4 regions of the Exiguobacterium abrahamii genome follow, and region 3 is predicted to be linked to each of the others. Evidence: riboswitches for the same ligand, from Rfam matches in the RefSeq annotation. Region 3 holds a riboswitch; each other region holds the start of a gene.
What was found. Region 3 has a riboswitch for S-adenosylmethionine ahead of metK (methionine adenosyltransferase). Riboswitches for the same ligand answer to the same signal wherever they lie in the genome.
Positions count from the first base shown of each region.

Region 1: another riboswitch for S-adenosylmethionine. It lies ahead of ITJ88_RS14030 (LLM class flavin-dependent oxidoreductase); the one in region 3 lies ahead of metK (methionine adenosyltransferase).
Region 2: another riboswitch for S-adenosylmethionine. It lies ahead of ITJ88_RS01255 (methionine ABC transporter ATP-binding protein); the one in region 3 lies ahead of metK (methionine adenosyltransferase).
Region 4: another riboswitch for S-adenosylmethionine. It lies ahead of ITJ88_RS13310 (Na+/H+ antiporter NhaC family protein); the one in region 3 lies ahead of metK (methionine adenosyltransferase).

Region 1 covers NZ_JADOYC010000005.1:164,456-169,375, forward strand. Annotated here, with positions in the region: gene ITJ88_RS14025 (ATP-grasp domain-containing protein) at 1-154, opposite strand, end outside; gene ITJ88_RS14030 (LLM class flavin-dependent oxidoreductase) at 151-1,209, opposite strand; SAM riboswitch class I at 1,283-1,385, opposite strand; gene ITJ88_RS14035 (DUF975 family protein) at 1,498-2,136, opposite strand; gene ITJ88_RS14040 (DUF2325 domain-containing protein) at 2,200-3,462, opposite strand; gene ITJ88_RS14045 (DUF817 domain-containing protein) at 3,553-4,338, opposite strand; gene ITJ88_RS14050 (YczE/YyaS/YitT family protein) at 4,443-4,920, shown strand, end outside.
Region 2 covers NZ_JADOYC010000001.1:252,817-257,736, forward strand. Annotated here, with positions in the region: gene ITJ88_RS01245 (MetQ/NlpA family ABC transporter substrate-binding protein) at 1-689, opposite strand, end outside; gene ITJ88_RS01250 (methionine ABC transporter permease) at 717-1,382, opposite strand; gene ITJ88_RS01255 (methionine ABC transporter ATP-binding protein) at 1,372-2,385, opposite strand; SAM riboswitch class I at 2,471-2,576, opposite strand; gene ITJ88_RS01260 (aminotransferase class I/II-fold pyridoxal phosphate-dependent enzyme) at 2,639-3,826, opposite strand; gene ITJ88_RS01265 (glycoside hydrolase family 13 protein) at 3,975-4,920, shown strand, end outside.
Region 3 covers NZ_JADOYC010000001.1:508,814-513,733, forward strand. Annotated here, with positions in the region: gene ITJ88_RS02530 (alpha/beta hydrolase family protein) at 1-9, shown strand, start outside; gene ITJ88_RS02535 (EAL and HDOD domain-containing protein) at 184-1,437, shown strand; gene pckA (phosphoenolpyruvate carboxykinase (ATP)) at 1,467-3,035, opposite strand; SAM riboswitch class I at 3,270-3,396, shown strand; gene metK (methionine adenosyltransferase) at 3,525-4,733, shown strand; gene ITJ88_RS02550 (GNAT family N-acetyltransferase) at 4,871-4,920, shown strand, end outside.
Region 4 covers NZ_JADOYC010000005.1:13,419-18,338, reverse strand. Annotated here, with positions in the region: gene ITJ88_RS13320 (aldo/keto reductase) at 1-800, opposite strand, end outside; gene ITJ88_RS13315 (hypothetical protein) at 958-1,161, shown strand; gene ITJ88_RS13310 (Na+/H+ antiporter NhaC family protein) at 1,207-2,517, opposite strand; SAM riboswitch class I at 2,599-2,703, opposite strand; gene ITJ88_RS13305 (metal ABC transporter solute-binding protein, Zn/Mn family) at 2,773-3,786, opposite strand; gene ITJ88_RS13300 (alpha/beta hydrolase) at 3,956-4,920, shown strand, end outside.

The DNA.
Region 1 (4,920 bases), on a different contig from region 3:
GGCTGTAAAAGACGCCTTCTGGCGGCAGTTCATCCAGCGGAACGATTCCTTCATTCAAGTGCCACTGTTCATATGGTAATTCGAGTTCTTCGAGACGTTTGATGAGATGGTCCGTCCATTCTTGATTTTCGTGGAGAATATGAATTTTTGTCATGATTGTTGACCTACCTTTCGTTTCGCTTCGACCAGTGGCATTACGTCACGGGCAAAGCGTTCCATTTCTTCGAGTTGTGGTGAGAATTGTAATAAAAGTAACGTGACACCAACGGCTTCGAACGCTAGAATCCGTTCAGCGATTTGTTCTGGTGTTCCGATCAAGTTCGGTCGTAGACCACGGTTCGAGACGGAATAATCGTTCCGCTCGACCTGTTGCTCCAGTTGCGATTTACTGATGAAATCCTGATAACCGGCATAACCGGCGCTGTCTTCCTTGACGTCTGTAATGCGTTGCCACTCAAGAAGCGCTTCTTCTTCCGTATCTCGACAAATGATGTAGGCCGCAAGACCGAAGCTCTCGAGCGGCGTTTGTCCCGTCGCTTCCCGGCGTACTTTCATATCGCTGATTTTATGAGCTACTTCTTCGACCGTGCCCCCATGCATGACATAAGCATCACAGTGTTCGACGATCGTTCGTTTTCCAGCTTCACTCTCTCCACCAGCGTAGAGCTTGATGCCTGGACGCTGGACCGGCTTCGGATGGAGTTCTGCTTGCTCGATCGTGTAGTGATGACCGGAGAAGCTATACGGTGACGCATCTGCCCATAGTCCCTTCATGACCGTGACGAACTCTTCCGTCCGAGCATAGCGTTCATCGTGTGCTGTGAAGATACCGTTGTATTGTTTGGCTTCCTCTGCCCACCACGCCGAAACGACGTTGAGTGTAAAGCGTCCACCACTCAACTGATCGATGTTTGCCGCCATCTTCGCCGTCGTCGCTGGATTATGAAACCCGGGACGAACCGCTGTCATGATCTCTAAGCGTTCTGTCGTTGCAGCAATCGCTGCTGCCGTCGTCCATGCTTCAAGACTCGGTTCCTTGATGCCTTTGATATCATTCAAATTCAATTCCGCAATCAACGTCGTCGAGAAGCCGATCCGCTCTGCTGTTTGTGCGACTTGTTTTGCATAATCGAAGGTCGGTGGCATCTGTTCATTCTCGACGTTACGTAACCATCCCCCAAAAATCGGTAACCAAAAACCATACTCCACTCCATCATCCCCCTTATCATAAAAAACGCTCTTTTCGAAGTTCGAAAAGAGCGACGGTATCTTATCCTGTCCGCTCTTATCTTCGGAAGGTATCCCTTCCTGGAAGTAGCACCTTCCGCCACGGCGGGGTTGCTGAAGTGTCTTCGGGCCAGTCCCTCGACTTCTCTAGATAAGATGTGTTGCATTCATCGTACAGAATTCACTGAACTAAAGCAACCATTAAACCGTCTTTTCCAATCGGAATTATTTCGCGCATAAAAAATCCCGACGTCGTGTCGGGATTCCGGATTAATATGGTGCGACGAAATCTGATGTTGGCTCTGGTGCTTGTTCACCACGAACACGATCATAGAATTTTGCCATTGTAACGCTGAAGTATGGTCCAACCCATAAGACAGCAAGACCAAGTGTAACAATCACAAGTAATGCCCAACCAATGAATGATAGGAAGAGTAAGAATGCTTCCATCTTATGACCATCCATGAGTTGGCGTGAACGCGTGATGGCCTCGAGGATACCGATCGATGGTTCATCTCGAAGGATGTAGAACGTCAACAGGTAAGAGAACGACTTGATGATCCCTGGGATGATCAAGAGTAGTGTCCATAGGAATAAGAAGACCGCTTGCACAATCGAGACGCCGATGACTTTGCCGAAGATTTTATACGGCTCGAACAAATCAGCTACTTTGACTTCTTCATTGCGTGCGAACGACATCGCGACCCACGTCCAACCCGCTGCGATTGGGATCAATAAAATCGAAAGAATGATACTGACCGCACTCATCGCATTTAGGTCTTCGTTAGGATCAGGTCCGATGAACGTCGGAACGCTCTGGATGATAGAAAACAGTACGAACATGAGGATGGCAAACCCCCAACGACCGCTGAGCGACTCCTTCGCTGCTTTTTTTAATTGAGATGACATGAGTAAGGTCCTCCTTGAAAAATAAGTTCTTACCTTACTTTACGGTCGAATTCTTCTAATGTTTCACTGCTTTTTCAATAATTTTCCCTCTTGTTTCTTTTTAAGCCAAGCGCTCTCAAGTTGCCGCTCACACGCCGTGTATAACGAACGTCGACCATCGAGGCGTTCCATCGCGAATGGAATACCATGCTTTTTCGCCTGAGCGATGACATGCGCACTCGCTGCATGAGAGACACGGCTCGTCACGACGACGATCGCGTCCGTCTTTTTGGCGAGACAGGCAATCTTTTTCGCGGACTGTGCGTCCCCTGCCAGATGAATCAATTCGATTCCCGTCGGCGCAAAGAACTCGCGATAGACAGCGGTCTGTTGTTCGTTTCCGACAATGACGAGACGCATTCCTGTGAAGCGCGTGAAATCAAGCGGTGTCTTATCAACGAAATCCATCAATTGTCCGGGTACAGCTGTCGTCACGATCGGTTCAATCGTTCGCTCTTTTTGCATACGGACGCGACGCTGCGCTTTTTTAGCTTTCGGCACCGGTTGCCGTTTCATTTTTCGTGCATACCGATTTGACTTTTTTGTTGTCACAGGCGTCTTCACTACCTGTTGCTCCACCTCTGATCGGCGGTTGGATGATGTATTGACGACCGGCTCTTCATACGTGAACGGATGCTTCCAAGCAATCGTCAGTGTATCCTTCCGTCCCCGCCACATGACGAGATCGACGAGCTGCCCTGCTTCCAGTCGGAAATAACGCATGTCTTCGACCGGTACGACATAATAAAATGGCTTTCCTGACTCATCTTGCAGTGGACCATCCACCGTTCTCTCAATGATGCCATGTGCCTTGACGATTGCTTGTTCAAACACTAGACGCTCTGGATTCTCTCTCATCCGATCCGTCGAAACGACAGCTTCGATGCGGCAAATCGTTTTATGATCATCCTCCCGTTCCATTCGAACACGTACTTCCATGCCGTGCTCGAGATTCCAATCGCGGACGTCTCGTTCTGAAATATGACTGCCGGACCACTCTAATAAAGTACCGCCTTTTAATCCCCGCTGAAACGTATAGGCATAACGTTGCTTGCGTACTGGCTCGACCGGTACTTGTGGTGGCATGACGATGGTCTGCTCTAGCTCTACTACTTCGTCGACGACCGGTGTTTCTTGAACGTCACGTGGTGCATAATACGCTGACATCTTTACCCATTCATCGATTCCGTTTACTTCGTCGAGCCAGAGTTGCCAATCTTCGTACCGCTCCACGACCGCTAATTTCATCTGTACCAATTCAGTTGCTCGTTCCAACACCTGTTGCATCATCCGTAACCACTTCCTTTGCGTTTTTTTCACTATAGCAACGAAAAAACGCGGAAGTAGTCCAAAAAAATAACCAGGTTATTTTTTTGTTTAGGTACGTTGCTGAATTTCCACAGCCGGATCCTGACGCTTATATTTCGCGACGATGACGATCAAAACCGTGATGATCACAAGTAGGAACCAAGAAGATAATTTTCCAAGATCAACGACTGCCCAGCCTCCTTCTTGATGCGGATAGACCCAGCCTTTAAAGAACGTCACGATATTCTCTGCGATCCAAATGAAAAAGGCGATCAGTAAAAAGGACAGGACGAGCGGCATCCGGTAAATCGTCTGCTCGATCGTAAAATGAACCCATGACTTATAGAAAACGAGGACGACGAGAACCATCAATAGCCAGCGTGCATCGAAGATCCAGTGGTGGGTGAAGAAGTTGAGATAGACGAGACTACCGACGCTGATCGCAAGCCACGGGGGAGGAAATGCTATGAATCGTAAATGAAATCGCCGAAACGCCTGGCAGACATAACTCGCGACGCTTGCGTACATGAATCCTGCATACAATGGAACACCAGCCACTTTCGTCAAAGCGTCTTCCGGATAACTCCAAGACCCGACGTTCACTTTGAACAGTTCAAGTGCTAGACCGATGACGTGAAACAATAAGATCAGTTTGAATTCCTCCATCGTTTCATACCGCGTGACGAGTAAGACGATTTGGACGAGAATACACCAGAGCAACAGAAGATCGTATCGAGCGACCGGTTCAGTAGGAAGATAACGTGAAAGAGCAAGCGCCGCGAAAATCATCACGGGAAAGACGCAACAGATGGCTTCTATATATGTAAAACGAAACAGGTGCCGGATCGCTTTCATTCGGTCATCTCCTTTTTCTTCAGTATACGTTTCTCTTTTGACCTTCCCCTCCTTCTTAAGATGGAAAAAACGGAAAATTTCGTCTTTCTTCTTCCACTTTCCTCATGATACAGTTAACGAATCAATTATTTTTAAGAAATGGGGTGCCAGACATGACGCGTCATCGCGCTTCCTGGTTGTTACGCGCTACGTTAAAGTGGGGACTCTTCCTACTCGGTTTATTTTTACTCGCTCTTGGCTCATCGATGATGATCACGGCTGAACTCGGTGTCTCGACGTGGGATGTATTGCATCTTGGTCTCCAAAAAAAGACGCCGCTATCCGTCGGAACGATCATCTTGCTTGTCGGTCTATTACTCGTGTTCGTGAAATACGCGTTAGACCGCGTCACACCGCAAATCGGAACGCTCGTCAACGCGATTTTCGTCGGTGTCTTCATGAATCTCGTTCTTGGCTCTCATCTCTTACCTTCATTTGAGTCGATCTGGTTGAATACACTCTGGCTGATTTTCGGCATTTTCATCATTGGGATGGGCGCTGGTCTGTATGTCGCTGTCGGATACGGGGCCGGTCCACGCGATG
Region 2 (4,920 bases), 260 kb from region 3:
GCGACGAGGTTGCGGTATTGTTCGTCCATCGTCTCAAGCGCTAGCGCATCGAGTAAGTCGAATTTCGCAGCAAGTGCGAAGTTCCCTGGAACGGCTGAGATGTCGACACTTTCAACAGCGCGTGGCAGTTGAGCCGCTTCGAGTGGTTTGATGACGAGTTTCTTCGGATTCTTGACGATATCTTTTTCTGAAACGGTTAGTGGATCAGCGTCCGGCTTGAGTTCAATCCAGCCTTGTTCTGCCAAGAGGTTCAGTGCCCGTGCTTGGTTCGTTGGATCATTCGGCGTCGCAACTTCAGCACCTGTCTTGACGTCGTCAAGCGTCTTCGCTGTCTTGCTGTATAGTCCCATCGGTGCTGTCGGAACCGTGATCAGTCCTTTTAAATCGAGGTTCTTTTCTTTAGAGAACGTCTTCAGATAGATCGAGTGTTGGAACAAGTTGGCGTCGATGTTCCCACTACCGAGGGCGATGTTCGGTTGGATGTAATCGCTGAACTCGACGATTTCGACTTTATAGCCTTTCTTCTCGAGTTGTGGCTGGATCGCTTGTTTGACCATGTCGCTATACGGACCGCTCGTCGCACCAATCTTGATCGTCTTTTCTTTTTCATCAGCACTGCTGTCTCCACATCCCGCGAGGACTCCTGCACCGAGTAAGGCTGTTGCTAAAAAGGCATATCGTTTTTTCATGATTCCACTCTCCCTTTGTATGTATGATTAGCGTTTATCTGTTTTTCGCGCCAGTTGATTGCCAAGTGCTTGAATACTTTGAACGATGACGATGAGAACGACGATCGTCACGATCATGATGAGATTATCGTAGCGATAGTACCCGAAACGGATCGCGAGGTCACCAACACCACCGCCGCCGACGATACCAGCCATCGCTGAGAAGCCGATCAAGCTGATCGTCGTTAATGTGATGCCCTGAATGATGCCAGGAAGTGCTTCCGGTAAGAGGACACTGACGATGATCCGCAATGGTTTCGCCCCACAGGCTTCCGCTGCTTCGATTAGACCAGGCGGAATTTCGCGGAGTGATGTTTCGACGAGGCGTGCGAGAAATGGAATCGCTGCGACACTAAGGCTGACGGACGCTGCCGTCGGACCGATCGTATTGTCGAGTAAGAACTTCGTCAACGGAATGAGGGCAACGAGCAAGATGATGAACGGTAGCGACCGGACGATGTTGACGACGAAGTCAAGAACACGGCGGACGGCAAGGTTTTGAAAAAATAATCCGCGGTCGGTGACGAACAAGAGAATCCCGAGCGGAATCCCGACGACCAATGCGAAGGCAAGTGAAATTCCGACCATCCACGCCGTCTCACCGAGCGCCTTCAAGAGCTCCGGTAACATCGTTTGAATACGATCAAGCCACATCCTGAATCACCTCGAGTGCATGAAGTTCCGTCGCGAGCCAGTCGAGGGCAGGAGCGATTTGGTCGGATGAGCCCGTCAAGCTGACAATCAGGACACCGAAGGCGACGTCTTGAATGTAGTCGACCTTACCGTGCAAGATGCTGACCGAGATATCGTAACGGCGTATCGCTTCTGATAACGTACTCTCACCGGTCTTCTCGCCCGTGAACTGTAAGCGGATGATCTTACCCGGCGTTGCCTGTAAGATGCGTTCCGGCAATTCGATTTGTAGTGCCGTATCGACATAATGTTGCGTCACCGGATGCTTGGCTTGACTGAACAAGTCATAGGTTGAGGCGACTTCAACGACTTCACCTTGCGACATGACCGCGACGCGATGGCAAATCTGTTTGACGACATCAATCTCATGCGTGATGAGGACGATCGTCAATCCGAGTCGTTCATTCAAATCCTTCAGCAGTTCAAGGATCTGAAGTGTCGTAACAGGGTCAAGAGCGGATGTCGCTTCATCACATAACAAGACGGTCGGATTGTTTGCGAGTGCCCGGGCAATCCCGACGCGCTGTTTCTGTCCACCGCTTAATTGACTCGGGAAGTTCGTCTCAAATCCTTCAAGTCCGACGAGCGAGACGAGCTCGCGAATTCGCTCCGGGAAATCTGCTCGTTTGACGCCAGCGGCCTTGAGCGCAAAAGCGATGTTATCCGCGACGTTGCGCGACTGGATCAATTGGAAATGCTGAAAGATCATTCCTGTCCGCAAGCGAAGTTGACGCAAATCTGCTTTTGACATCCCACCGAGCGAGACACCGTCGACCTTGACGGTTCCTTGTGTCGGATGCTCAAGCCCGTTGATCAGGCGAAGTAATGTACTTTTACCGGCACCGGACTCACCGATGATTCCGAAGATTTCTCCTTTTTGAATCGTCAAATCGACATCCCGTAAGGCAAAAATCGGGGTCCGATCTCGAACGAACCGTTTTGTAATGTGTTTGAATTCAATCATCCGCTCATCTCCTCATACAAAAAAAGTCGCTTTTTCCTAGTAGCGGAGCAACCAGAAAAAAAGCGACGAAAGTGTAAGATTTCGTAACTTATCTCTCAGAATGAAGATCATTCTGTAGGATGTGGCACCGTTCCTTACAGGTGGTTGCCGGACGTCGTTGGGCCTAATCCCTCGGTCGCTCTCGATAAGTAGTTATGCTGTTGGGATTTACTTTAACGGAAATGATTCCCATCTGTCAAATGTTTTTTCAGAATTATTCCGCAACAGGTGTCCGGAACAGGTTGAGCGTTCCGATTCGATCGACGGCTTCTTCTAGACGTTCGACGTCAGCAATTAAGCTGATTCGCACGTAACCTTCACCGTATTCGCCGAAGAAGGATCCAGGGGTCACGGCGACGTGTGCTTCGTCAAGCAGGTGATCGGTGAAGCTTTGGGACGTGTAACCTTCCGGAACAGGAAGCCAGACGAAGAAGGAACCGCCCGGGCGTGGACCACTCCAACCAATCGCATCGAGTTTTGCGAACAACGCATCGCGTCGTGTTTCATACAAGCTACTTAACTCACGGACGCACGTTTGGTCACTCGTCAGAGCGACGGTCGCCGCATGCTGAATCGGTGTGAAGGCACTGACGTAGAGATGTTCTTGGTATGTTTCGATGCTTGAGATGACGGACGGATTTCCGATCGCGAAGGCAATCCGGAAGCCGGACATGTTGAAGCGTTTTGAGAGTGAGAATAGCTCAATCCCGACGTCTTTCGCCCCTTCCGTCTGCAGGAAGCTACGTGTCGGACCATCGAAACTGATGCCACCGTATGCTAAGTCATGGACGACGCAGATATCATGGGCATCGGCGAAAGCGACTGTCTGTTCGAAGGCTTCTGCCGTTGCGGTCGCACCCGTCGGATTACTCGGATAGTTGAGGAACAACATCCGGGCACGCTCGACGTCCGTCGTATCAAGTAAGTCGTAATCCGGTAAGAAGTTATTTTTCTCAAGCAACGGAAGCGTGATCGGGTAAGCACCAGCAAGTGCGGCGCCAGACAGGTAATCCGGGTATCCTGGATCCGGAACGATGACACCCTCTCCAGGGTTGACGATCGTCTGCGGTAAGGCGACGATGCCGGCTTTACTGCCGAGGAGAATTGCGACTTCCGTTGCCGGATCGATCGTGACACCGAATTCAGTCGCATAAAAGCGCGCGACGGCTTGTTTTAGAAAATCATGTCCACGAAACGGTGGATATTGAAGGTTCGTCGGTTCATCGATCGCCTGTTTCAGTGCGTCGAGAATATGTACGGGCGTCGTTTGATCGGGTGTTCCTTGACCAAGTGTGATGACATCGTGACCTGCTGCTTTGACAGCGCCAATTCGATTCGCAAGTTCAGCGAAGACGGGTGCAGGAAGCCGGTCGATGGCGATGGATGGAGCGAAATGTTTCATGGATGCGTGCCTCCTTCGTGGTATTGTCGTCAAGGATAACGAATATTCAGTCAAAAGAAAAGAACTTTTTCGAAATTCAAAAAAATTGTCGGATAAACAGGTACAGATAAGTGGAGCGGGAATAAAGAGTAGGGAGAGGAGTGGGAAGATGAAGCGAGCTAAATGGAAAGAGTCAGTCGTCTATCAAGTCTACTGGCGTAGCTTTAAAGATTCGAACGGGGATGGGATTGGTGATTTACGAGGTGTCATCGACAAGCTTGATTACATCGCTTCACTTGGTGTCGATGTCGTGTGGTTGAATCCGTGTTATCGTTCCCCAGACGTCGATAACGGCTATGATATTGCCGATTATTACGAGATCATGGAAAAAGCGGGAACGATGGGAGATCTAAAGGAGTTGATCACGGCCGCTCATGCCCGTGGATTAAAGGTCATTCTCGATTTAGTCGTGAACCATACGAGTGACCAGCATGACTGGTTCCGTCAGTCGCGAGAGCGGATCAACGATAAGGATGACTGGTACATCTGGCAGGAAGGCACGAAAGAGACGCCTCCGAACAACTGGCGCTCGTACTTTGCGCCAAGCCCGTGGACGTGGAGTGAAGAACGCGGGCAGTATTATTTTCATTCCTTCGCCAAAGAGCAGCCCGACTTAAATTGGGAGCACCCAGCTGTGAGGCAAGCGATCTACGACATGATGAACTGGTGGATCGCTCAAGGAATCGACGGCTTCCGAATGGATGTCATCAACTTGATCAAAAAACGATCGCTTGAGGATGTCGCCAATCCGTTTGATCTCTCGTACCTTGGAAATCAGCCCGGCGTGCATGACTTTTTGCAGGAGATGCATGCGAATGTTCTCGCTGGTAAAGACTTGTTTACAGTCGGTGAGATTCCGTTCGTTGGTCCAGAAGACGGACTGTTATATGTCAGTGAAGACCGAAAAGAACTTCGGACGCTATTTCACTTCGAAATCGCGGATGACATGGAGGCGATGGATCTCTTACGATTCAAGGAGATTCAAAAACGCTGGTACGACGTCTTATACCCATTAGGTGTCAATTCACAGTTCCTCAACAACCATGATCATACAC
Region 3 (4,920 bases):
AATCGATGATGCAACCGGTACGATGAATGTCGTATCGGTTTTTTTGTCATCTGAAGAATTGAACTTACATACATAATGGGAAAAAAAGAATATTGATTCGTTGTAAAAAACAATAAACTTCCTGAAAAATAAATTTTGATATAATTAGAACCATATGAGTAATGTAGAGGGGGATGGAGGACGATGGATATCTTACTAGCACGTCAACCCATCGTTGACCGAATCGGAGCAGTTGATGCATTCGAGTTACTGTATCGTTCCGTCAAACAAATGAACGTATTCGACGGTGATCTAGCGACGATGGATGTATTAACGAATACACTCGTTCATATGGGTGTAGAGCATGTCGCTGAAGGTAAAAAACTTTTCGTCAACTTTACAGCGGATCTCTTAAAAAGTGATCTGATTCACTATTTAGATCCAAAACGGTTCGTTATCGAAATTTTAGAAACTGTTGATATCGATACAGAGATGTTATCTGTGTTGCACAGTTGGAAAGAAGCAGGTTTTACACTAGCACTCGATGATTTTGTGACCGATTTACTTCGTCAACATGGAACAGAATTATTTGCACTAATTGATTTAATTAAAATCGACATCGAAGCGATTCCCATTCGCGAGCAAAGTGCGATCCTGCATATCGTCCGTCGTAATTATCCCCATATCAAGATGCTTGCCGAACGAGTCGAGACACATGAAGATCACACACGTTGTCTTGAAATGGGATATGACTGGTTCCAAGGCTATTTTTATGCTAAGCCGATGTTGATGAAGGGAAAAGCTGTCCCTCCTCAATTGCCGGTATTGCTGAAGATGCTAAAATGGCTCGATACGGATGAGAAATACGATGAAGTCATTGATGAGATTGAAGCAAATCCGTATATCAGCATTCAAGTACTGCAACTGATCAATTCTCCAGGAATGGGATTACGAAATACAGTCAGCTCTGTTCGTCAAGCCATCTCACTACTTGGCTTCTCACAACTCAAAAGCTGGATTTCGTTAATCGTCTTGCGTGAGATGAAGCTTGCTAGTCCTTACGAATGGTCAAATGAGTTACTCCGGTCTTCTTTACATTGTGCTAAGCTCTGCGAGTTGTTCGCAACGGAAACACGGACGCTGCAACCAGAGAGTGCCTATATGATTGGCTTATTATCGCATATCGATGCGTTATTATCCGTTGATATCGACGACATCATCGGTCAATTACCAATCGAAGATTCTTTGAAGGTTGTCCTACAAGGAAAAGATCATCCATTCCGTGATTGTTTAGTGCTTGCGATCAGTGCAGATCGCGGTGATTTTGATCAGTTCGAACTGCTCAGTCAACGTTTAGGTGTCTCACTTCCACGAGCCTATGCGCTACTAGCAGAAAGTCAAGAATGGCTTAAACAAAAAGAAACACATCTTCAAGAAAGAACGGATTCTATCCTATAAAATAAAAAAAGAGCCCGAGGGCTCTTTTTTTATAGGCGTGGACCAGCTGACTTGATTGCATCCGTCGCACTTTCGAAGCGAAGGAAATTGTGTTGGAATTTCTCAGCAAGCGAACGCGCTTGTGTGTCGTATTCGTCCGGATTTGACCAGACGCGTACCGGGTTGAGTAACTCGCTTGGAACACCTGGAACTTCAAGTGGCATGTGAAGTCCGAAAATCGGGTGTTCTTCTGTTGGAATCGTTGCAAGTGTACCGTTGACGGCAGCGTTGACCATCGTCCGTGTATAGGATAGCTTCATGCGGCTACCTGTTCCGTAAGCACCGCCTGTCCAACCTGTGTTGACGAGATAAACAGTGACACCGTGACGATCAATCAATTCGCCGAGCATCGTCGCATATTTTTCAGGCATCAGTGGAAGGAACGGTGAACCAAAGCATGTCGAGAACGTTGCTTCCGGTTCCGTGACACCGCGTTCTGTTCCAGCGAGTTTTGATGTATATCCTGATAGGAAGTGATACATCGCTTGTTCTTTCGTCAATTTACTGATCGGAGGCAAGACACCGTACGCATCAGCCGTCAAGAAGACGATCGTCTTCGGATGACCAGCACGTGACGGAACAGCGATGTTATCGATCGCTGTAATCGGATAAGCAGCACGCGTATTTTCCGTCAACGATGTGTCATCGTAATCAGGATGACGGGCTTCGTCGAGCACGACGTTTTCAAGGACGGTTCCGAAACGGATTGCGTCAAAGATTTGCGGTTCTTTTTCACGCGATAGATTGACCGTCTTCGCATAACATCCCCCTTCGATGTTGAAGACACCGTCGTGCGACCAACCATGTTCATCGTCACCGATCAATTGGCGACTATCATCTGCTGACAGGGTGGTCTTACCAGTACCGGATAGACCGAAGAACAAGGCGACGTCGCCTTCGTGTCCGACGTTTGCCGAGCAGTGCATCGAAAGGACATTTTCTTGTGGCAAGAGATAGTTCATGACGGAAAAGATCGATTTTTTGATTTCTCCCGCGTATTCCGTTCCACCGATTAAGACGATCCGGTGTTCGAACGACATCGCGATGAACGTCTCGGAGTTCGTTCCGTCAACGGCAGGATCTGCTTTGAAATGTGGCGCATAGACGACCGTGAACGGTTCGAAGGCAGCCACTTCAGGATACTCGCGTAAAAAGAGTTGTTTGGCAAACAGGTTATGCCAAGCGTATTGTGTGAGCACACGGACCGGAAGGGTGAAGTGCGTATCTGCTCCAGCAGCAGCTTCTGTGTAGTAGAGCTGATCGGCTTCGTTCATGTAACGAAGAACCTTTTGCAACAATTGTTCAAATTTGTCTCCATCCATTGGTTGGTTGACATGACCCCAATCAATGTGAGACTCGCAGGAAGAATCACGGACGATGAACTTATCTTTTGGTGAACGACCTGTAAATTTCCCCGTTTCTACAGATAATGCGCCGTTCTCAGCAAGGACACCTTCTTCGTTTCGAATCGCATGTTCGACAAGTTCAGCAACAGATAGTTGTTTGAACACATGCTCTTTCTTGAGTAGTTCTTCGATATTCAGGACCGTCATCGGCATCCTGACCCCACCTTTCCCCTACGTTGGTTTTGGCTCACTGCATTTAGTATGACACATTTATTATATATGACATACTAAAGAGAGAGCAATCATTTTCTGGTGCTGATTTCTATTTATCTGGAAACGCTTTCAGCATTAACAGTTTAACATCTCTTTCAAAAAGTTTCGACTAGAATTTGAAACCTTGCTTGACAGAGTAGGTACAACTTTATATCATGTAATTCGTAACGGATACTCTTATTCTGAGCAGGTGGAGGGAACAAGGCCCGAAGAAACCCGGCAACCGTCCTACATTAATTCACATATTAATGAGGGAAAAGGTGCTCTCCTGAAGCGAAGTAAACACTTCGAACGATAAGAGGGTAAAGGAAGAACGCACAACCTTTCCCTGACCATTTTTTGGACTTGGAAAGGTTTTTTTCATTTTACCGTCCCACTCAACTAGGGGAAATGAGTACACCGTCAAATTCTTTTTTGGGAGGGTCATACATGACAAACCTTAATCGCCGACTATTCACGTCGGAGTCAGTCACTGAAGGTCATCCAGATAAAATCTGTGACCAAATTTCGGATTCAATTCTTGATGCGATCCTCGCAGCGGATCCAAACGCGCGTGTTGCGGCAGAAACTTCTGTTACAACAGGTCTCGTTCTCGTTGCAGGTGAGATCACGACATCAACTTACGTCGACATTCCAAAAGTCGTTCGTGAGACAATTCGTGAAATCGGCTACACACGCGCGAAATACGGTTTCGACGCAGATACGTGTGCTGTATTGACATCAATCGATGAGCAATCAGCAGACATCGCTCTTGGTGTCGACCAAGCGCTTGAAGCACGTGAAGGTAGCATGTCTGATGCAGAAATCGATGCAATCGGTGCAGGAGACCAAGGTCTCATGTTCGGTTACGCAACGAAAGAAACACCAGAACTCATGCCACTTCCAATCTCGCTCTCGCACCGTCTCGCACGCCGTTTGGCAGAAGTGCGTAAAAACGGTCAACTCGACTACCTTCGTCCGGACGGAAAAACACAAGTCACGGTCGAATACAACGAGAACAACGAGCCGGTTCGTGTCGATACGATTGTCATCTCGACACAACACGCAGAAGAAGTCACGCTTGAGCAAATCCAAGCTGACTTGAAAGAACACGTCATCACACCGGTCATTCCGGCTGAATACATCGACGCAGCAACGAAATTCTTCATCAACCCAACTGGTCGTTTCGTCATCGGCGGACCACAAGGAGATGCTGGATTAACTGGTCGTAAGATTATCGTTGATACGTATGGTGGATACGCACGCCACGGCGGTGGAGCATTCTCAGGTAAAGATCCAACAAAAGTCGATCGTTCAGCTGCATACGCAGCACGTTACGTCGCGAAGAACCTCGTTGCTGCAGGTCTTGCAGACAAAGCAGAAGTTCAACTCGCGTACGCAATCGGTGTCGCGCACCCAGTATCAATCGCGGTTGACACATTCGGTACAGGAAAACTTCCTGAAGCGCAACTCGTCGAATTGGTTGCTGAAAACTTCGATCTTCGTCCGGCTGGAATCATCAACATGCTTGATCTCCGTCGTCCGATCTATCGTCAAACAGCTGCATACGGTCACTTCGGTCGTACAGATGTTGAGCTTCCATGGGAGCAAACAGATAAAGCAGCAGTTCTTGAAGAGCAGGCAAAACGTTTCGCATAATCAAAAAGTCCGAGAACCCTTCGTGGGTTTTCGGACTTTTTTGTTTACGGGGAACTTTGCAGGAAACGAATGTTTTTTCTAGAAGAGGGTAAAAGTACATGAGTCGATTCGTATGAATACAAAGGGGGGTTCCGATTATGGAAATACGCGAAGCTATTCCAGCTGATGCAGGACGTATTCATGACAT
Region 4 (4,920 bases), on a different contig from region 3:
TCGTCCGGATCCGGTCCGAGGCGGACATCCGTTGCGATACGATCAATTTTCTCAAGATCATCAGCATCGAGTTGGAAATCAAAGACGTCGAAGTTTTCCGCAATGCGTGCTGGTGTAACGGATTTTGGAAGAGCAACGATGCCGTTGTCGAGATGCCAACGTAAGACGACTTGTGAAGGTGTCTTGCCGTGTTTCTCTGCGATTTCCTTGAAATCATTGATTTCGAGGAATTTCCCTTGCATGAGTGGGCTCCATGCTTCGACTTGAATGTTGTGATCTTGCAAGTATTCGTGCAGTTCGTGTTGCGGTAATTGTGGGTGCAACTCGACTTGGTTGATCATTGGTGCCATCAAGCCCTCTTCTGCCAATGTATCGAGGTGATGTTCTTTGAAGTTCGAGACACCGATCGCTTTGATCTTGCCTGCTTCATACAGTTCAACCATTGCTTTCCACGCTTCGATATAGCCTTCGACCGGCCAGTGAATGAGATAGAGGTCAAGGTAATCTGTTTCGAGACGTTCGAGCGATTCTGCGAATGCTTCCTTCGTCCGACCGGCACGAATATCATCGTTCCAGACTTTTGACGTTAAGAAGAGATCCTCACGTTTCACGCCGCTTTCCTTGATTCCTTTTGCGACACCGCGCTCGTTTTTGTAGACAGCAGCCGTATCGATATGACGATAGCCGACACGTAATGCTTCAGCGACAGCAGCAGGTGCTTCTGTCTCTTCATCTACTTGCCAGACACCGAATCCGATTTGGGGAATCGTAATACCGTTTGAAAGTTTTGCGTATTGCATGTGTTACTCCTCCTCATAAAACGTAGTTTAGATTTGCTCGTTTAGTTTAGCATGAACGAACGAAGACGTCCGTTTCCATGCTCATGGAGGAACAAAATAAGGTAAAATAGAAAAGAATCATAAGATTTAATCGTGTGTTAAAAGAGGGGGAGAAAAGATGGCTCAAAAGAATAAACAGCTATCCAAATGTACTTGGCTTAGCATTGGCGCGTTGTTAGTAACGCAGGCAGTGGGTCTGTTTCTTAGTGCGCGAAAGTCAGGACGTAATCCATGGGTGTGGGGAGGCGCTGGACTCGTTCAATTCCCGCTTCCGGCAATCGCTTACTTAATCTTAGAACGACAAGCGAAGCAGAAAAAATAATAAAAACAGGTCCAATCGTCGACGCGATTGGACCTGTTTTTATGGTTACGAAGAAATTTTTTCTTGCTTCGTCGCTGTCTTCTTCATGCGTGGCAAGCCGAAGAAGATGGCGATTGATCCACAGACGAAGAGGAGGAACGGGTAGAACAGATACGGAATCAGTTCAGGAGAAGCTGTTTTCGTCAATTCTGCTGCGATCAAAAGTTGTGCCCCGTACGGAATGATGCCTTGAATACCACAAGAGAAGATATCAAGGATACTCGCTGATTTCTTGCGATCGACTTCATACGTATCGGCGATTTCAGCTGCCAGTGGTCCAGCGACGAGAATCGAAATCGTATTGTTTGCTGTCGCGAGATTCGTTGCACTGACGAGTGCCGCCATACTGAATTCGGCACCCCGACGCTGTGAAATCTTGCGTGTCAGCGTCTCTTTTAAGAAGGCGATTCCACCGTTGAACGTAATCAAGCTGACGAGACCACCCATGAGGAGCGTCAAGATGGAGATCTCCGCCATGCCCAACATGCCTTCAGACATCGAGAGGACGAAGCCACTTAAGCCGAAGCTACCATCAATCATACCGATGATGCCGGTGAGTAGCGTACCACCAATTAAGACAAGGATGACATTGACACCGAAGATCGCAAGAACGATGACAGCGAGATATGGAATCAACTTGTAGAATTCAAAGGCTTTTGCTTCGACGACGTCACCAGAACCGGAAACGAATGCGAGCAGGATGACCGTCAAAATAGCAGCCGGCAGGACGATCATGAAGTTCGTCCGGAATTTATCGCGCATGTTCGTTTTTTGGGTACGGACGGCAGCAATCGTCGTATCCGAGATGAACGACAAGTTATCGCCAAACATCGATCCACCAACGACAGCAGCCGCTGCGATCGCAACGTTGATGCCTGTCGCTTCATGAATACCGAAGGCGATCGGTGCGAGTGCAGCAATCGTTCCGGTAGATGTCCCCATCGCCATCGAGATGAAGGCAGCGATGATGAACAGACCACTCATGAGAAGCGATGGAGGTAGAAACGTCAAAGCGGCATTAACGGTCGCATCGATGGCACCGATTGCTTCTGCCGTTCCAGAAAACGTACCGGCTAGTAAGAAGATGAAGACCATGATCATGATATCGGGATTTCCGGCACCCGTTGCAATTCGTTCAACCGTTTGATTGATCGATCCTTTCGTCGTGATTGCAGCAAAAATCAAAGCGATCAGTGCGGCGATAAGGATCGGAAATTTGTAAAAGTCGTCATAGAAGATCCCGGCTCCGATGAAGAGGACCAGGAATACGACGAGGGGAAGCAGTGCCCATTTGTTAGGCGTGATCGTTTCATTCATTGTTGACACCTCGTTTCTCAAAGATACAAAAAAAGACCCCTTCGCAAGAAAGAAGGAGGTCTTTATGAAATAAAGACGCTCTTCTTATCTCTCAAGCTTTCGCTTGCTGGATTTGGCACAGTACGAATCAAATCGTCCGCTGCCGAAACATCATTGGGCCAGTCCCTCCGTTTCTCGCGATAAAAAGAAGTCATTCAATTGTTGTAAAACACGTTTCTTACCGTACCGCATTGAGTAACGCGTGTCAACTGTACTTTACTGAAGTGCCTTTTTCAATGTTTGGACGTTTTCTTCCATCAACTTGAAATAAGAACTGTTTTGTTGCGCTTTCGTGACCGACTCTAGATTATGAATCGTTACGGATTCAGCTCCGATTTCTTTTTGGATGACACGTGCAACCTTAGGTGAAACTGTCTCTTCGAACGCGACGTATTTCAAATCATGCATCCGTGCTTCTTTCACTAAAGCGGCCAGTTGCTTTTGTGACGGTTCATCAGAAGGAGAAATTCCTGCGATCGGCAGTTGTGTGAAACCATATCGTTCTGCGAGGTAACCGTAAGCGGCATGCGTAACGAGAAGTTCTTTTTTCGATCCATCAGCGACCGCTTGTTTGAACTCTTCATCGAGTGCGTCAGCTTGTTGATCGAACGCTTTTAAGTTTTTCTCGAATGTTGCTTTGTCTTTTGGTACTTCTTTTGATAGAGCAGTTGTAATCGAGCGTGCCATTGCTTTTGCGTTGACAGGGTCGAGCCAGACGTGTGGATCGTATTTTCCGTGGTCATGACCCTCTTCTTCATGCGCATGTTCATCTGTTGCATGATCATCATGCCCTTCTTCTTCGTGGGCATGTTCGTCTTCTGTATGCCCTTCTTCTTCATGTGCATGAAGTGTAGCATCCGACTCTAGCAAGTTGACGTCCTTACTTGTCTCGACGAAGCGGACATCCGTGCCTTTTAGACTCTCCTGGATTTTTTTCGAATACGGCTCGAGCGTCGTACCGGTTAAGAGGAACAAGTCGCCCTTGGCAATCTCAGTGAGTTGTTTTGACGTTGGCTCGTAAGAGTGGGGGTCTGCTCCAGGTGGGACGATCATCTTGACGTCGACTTGATTACCACCGATTTCGCGGGCAATAGCAGCCGTCGCGAACGTTGATGCATAGACTTCTGTCTGGGTTTTATCTGAAGTCGATGAATCGGTATTTGAACCGCAAGCAGCGAGGACACTTGCACTCGCGAAGGCGACCGTTAAAGCAGGAATGATTTTTTTCATTATATGATACCTCCATTATTAAAACGTAACTATTCCGATTTGGACTTTCTCACTATAGCGGAACGCCGATGAAGCGTCAAGTAGGAATACCGAGACGTTCGACATCTTTTAAAACGGGGTAAAAGGATAATAAAGTGAAGAAACTGGTACGTCTTTTGGAGGTGATCAAGTGAAACGTGAAACTGCATGGCTAATGGGGGGAGCTGCGTTATTGACGACGGCAGCAGCGGGAGCGAGTATCTGGAACAATTATGGTGCATTGCTTCGATGGACCGAACCCGCCTTGCCACTCACAGAAAAACAACTGGCACCGCGGACGCTTACCTATAAACAGGTGGGAGACCGCATCTTACAGCTCGATCTCTATTATCCACCGGGAGAGGGACCGTTTCCCGTTGCCATCTATGCACACGGTGGTGCATTTGTTCGTGGAGAGCGCGATGACATATTCTGCTTTAGTCCAATCGTCGACCGTCTGCTTGAACTCGGAGTTGCCGTCTGTAGTATCGATTATCGTTTGTTTGAAGAGGGCAGTTATTTTCCGGATAACCTCGAAGATGTACGGGATGCGTTATGTTTTTTGAATAAGGAAGCAGAGGATCTTCGCATTCTAAGAGGACGGATGATGGTATGGGGAGACTCAGCCGGAGCCGCACTCATGCTGACGACGGCACTTGCCCCATCTGCTTTCGTTGGTGAGCGTGATGAGCGCCACATGCCATTGATCAGTGGTGTGATCGCTTTATATCCACCGACGAACTTTTTGTTGTTTAATTTCATTCAGACTTGGATTGCCCACATTAAGTTCTACAAGGGGGGACGAGAAGAATGGCGCAAGCTGATGACGCACGTCTCACCCGTCACACATTTATCGTCGGATGCCCCGCCCATCATGCTCTTGCACGGTAAAAAAGATCCAATCGTTCCATTTTCTCAAGCCTTGCATTTCGTTGAGAAGGGAGCGGATGTCGGAGCCGATGTTCGTTTGTTTTCCTTCCCGAACGGCACCCACTCACTTGCCAGTTTCGCTCAGACGGAAAATCCGTTAAAGATTGAGCGATTGCTCGAACGAATTGAACGTTTCACCTGTCAGGTGCTACTGTTGCCACCGCGACAACTTCCGAATGGAAAACA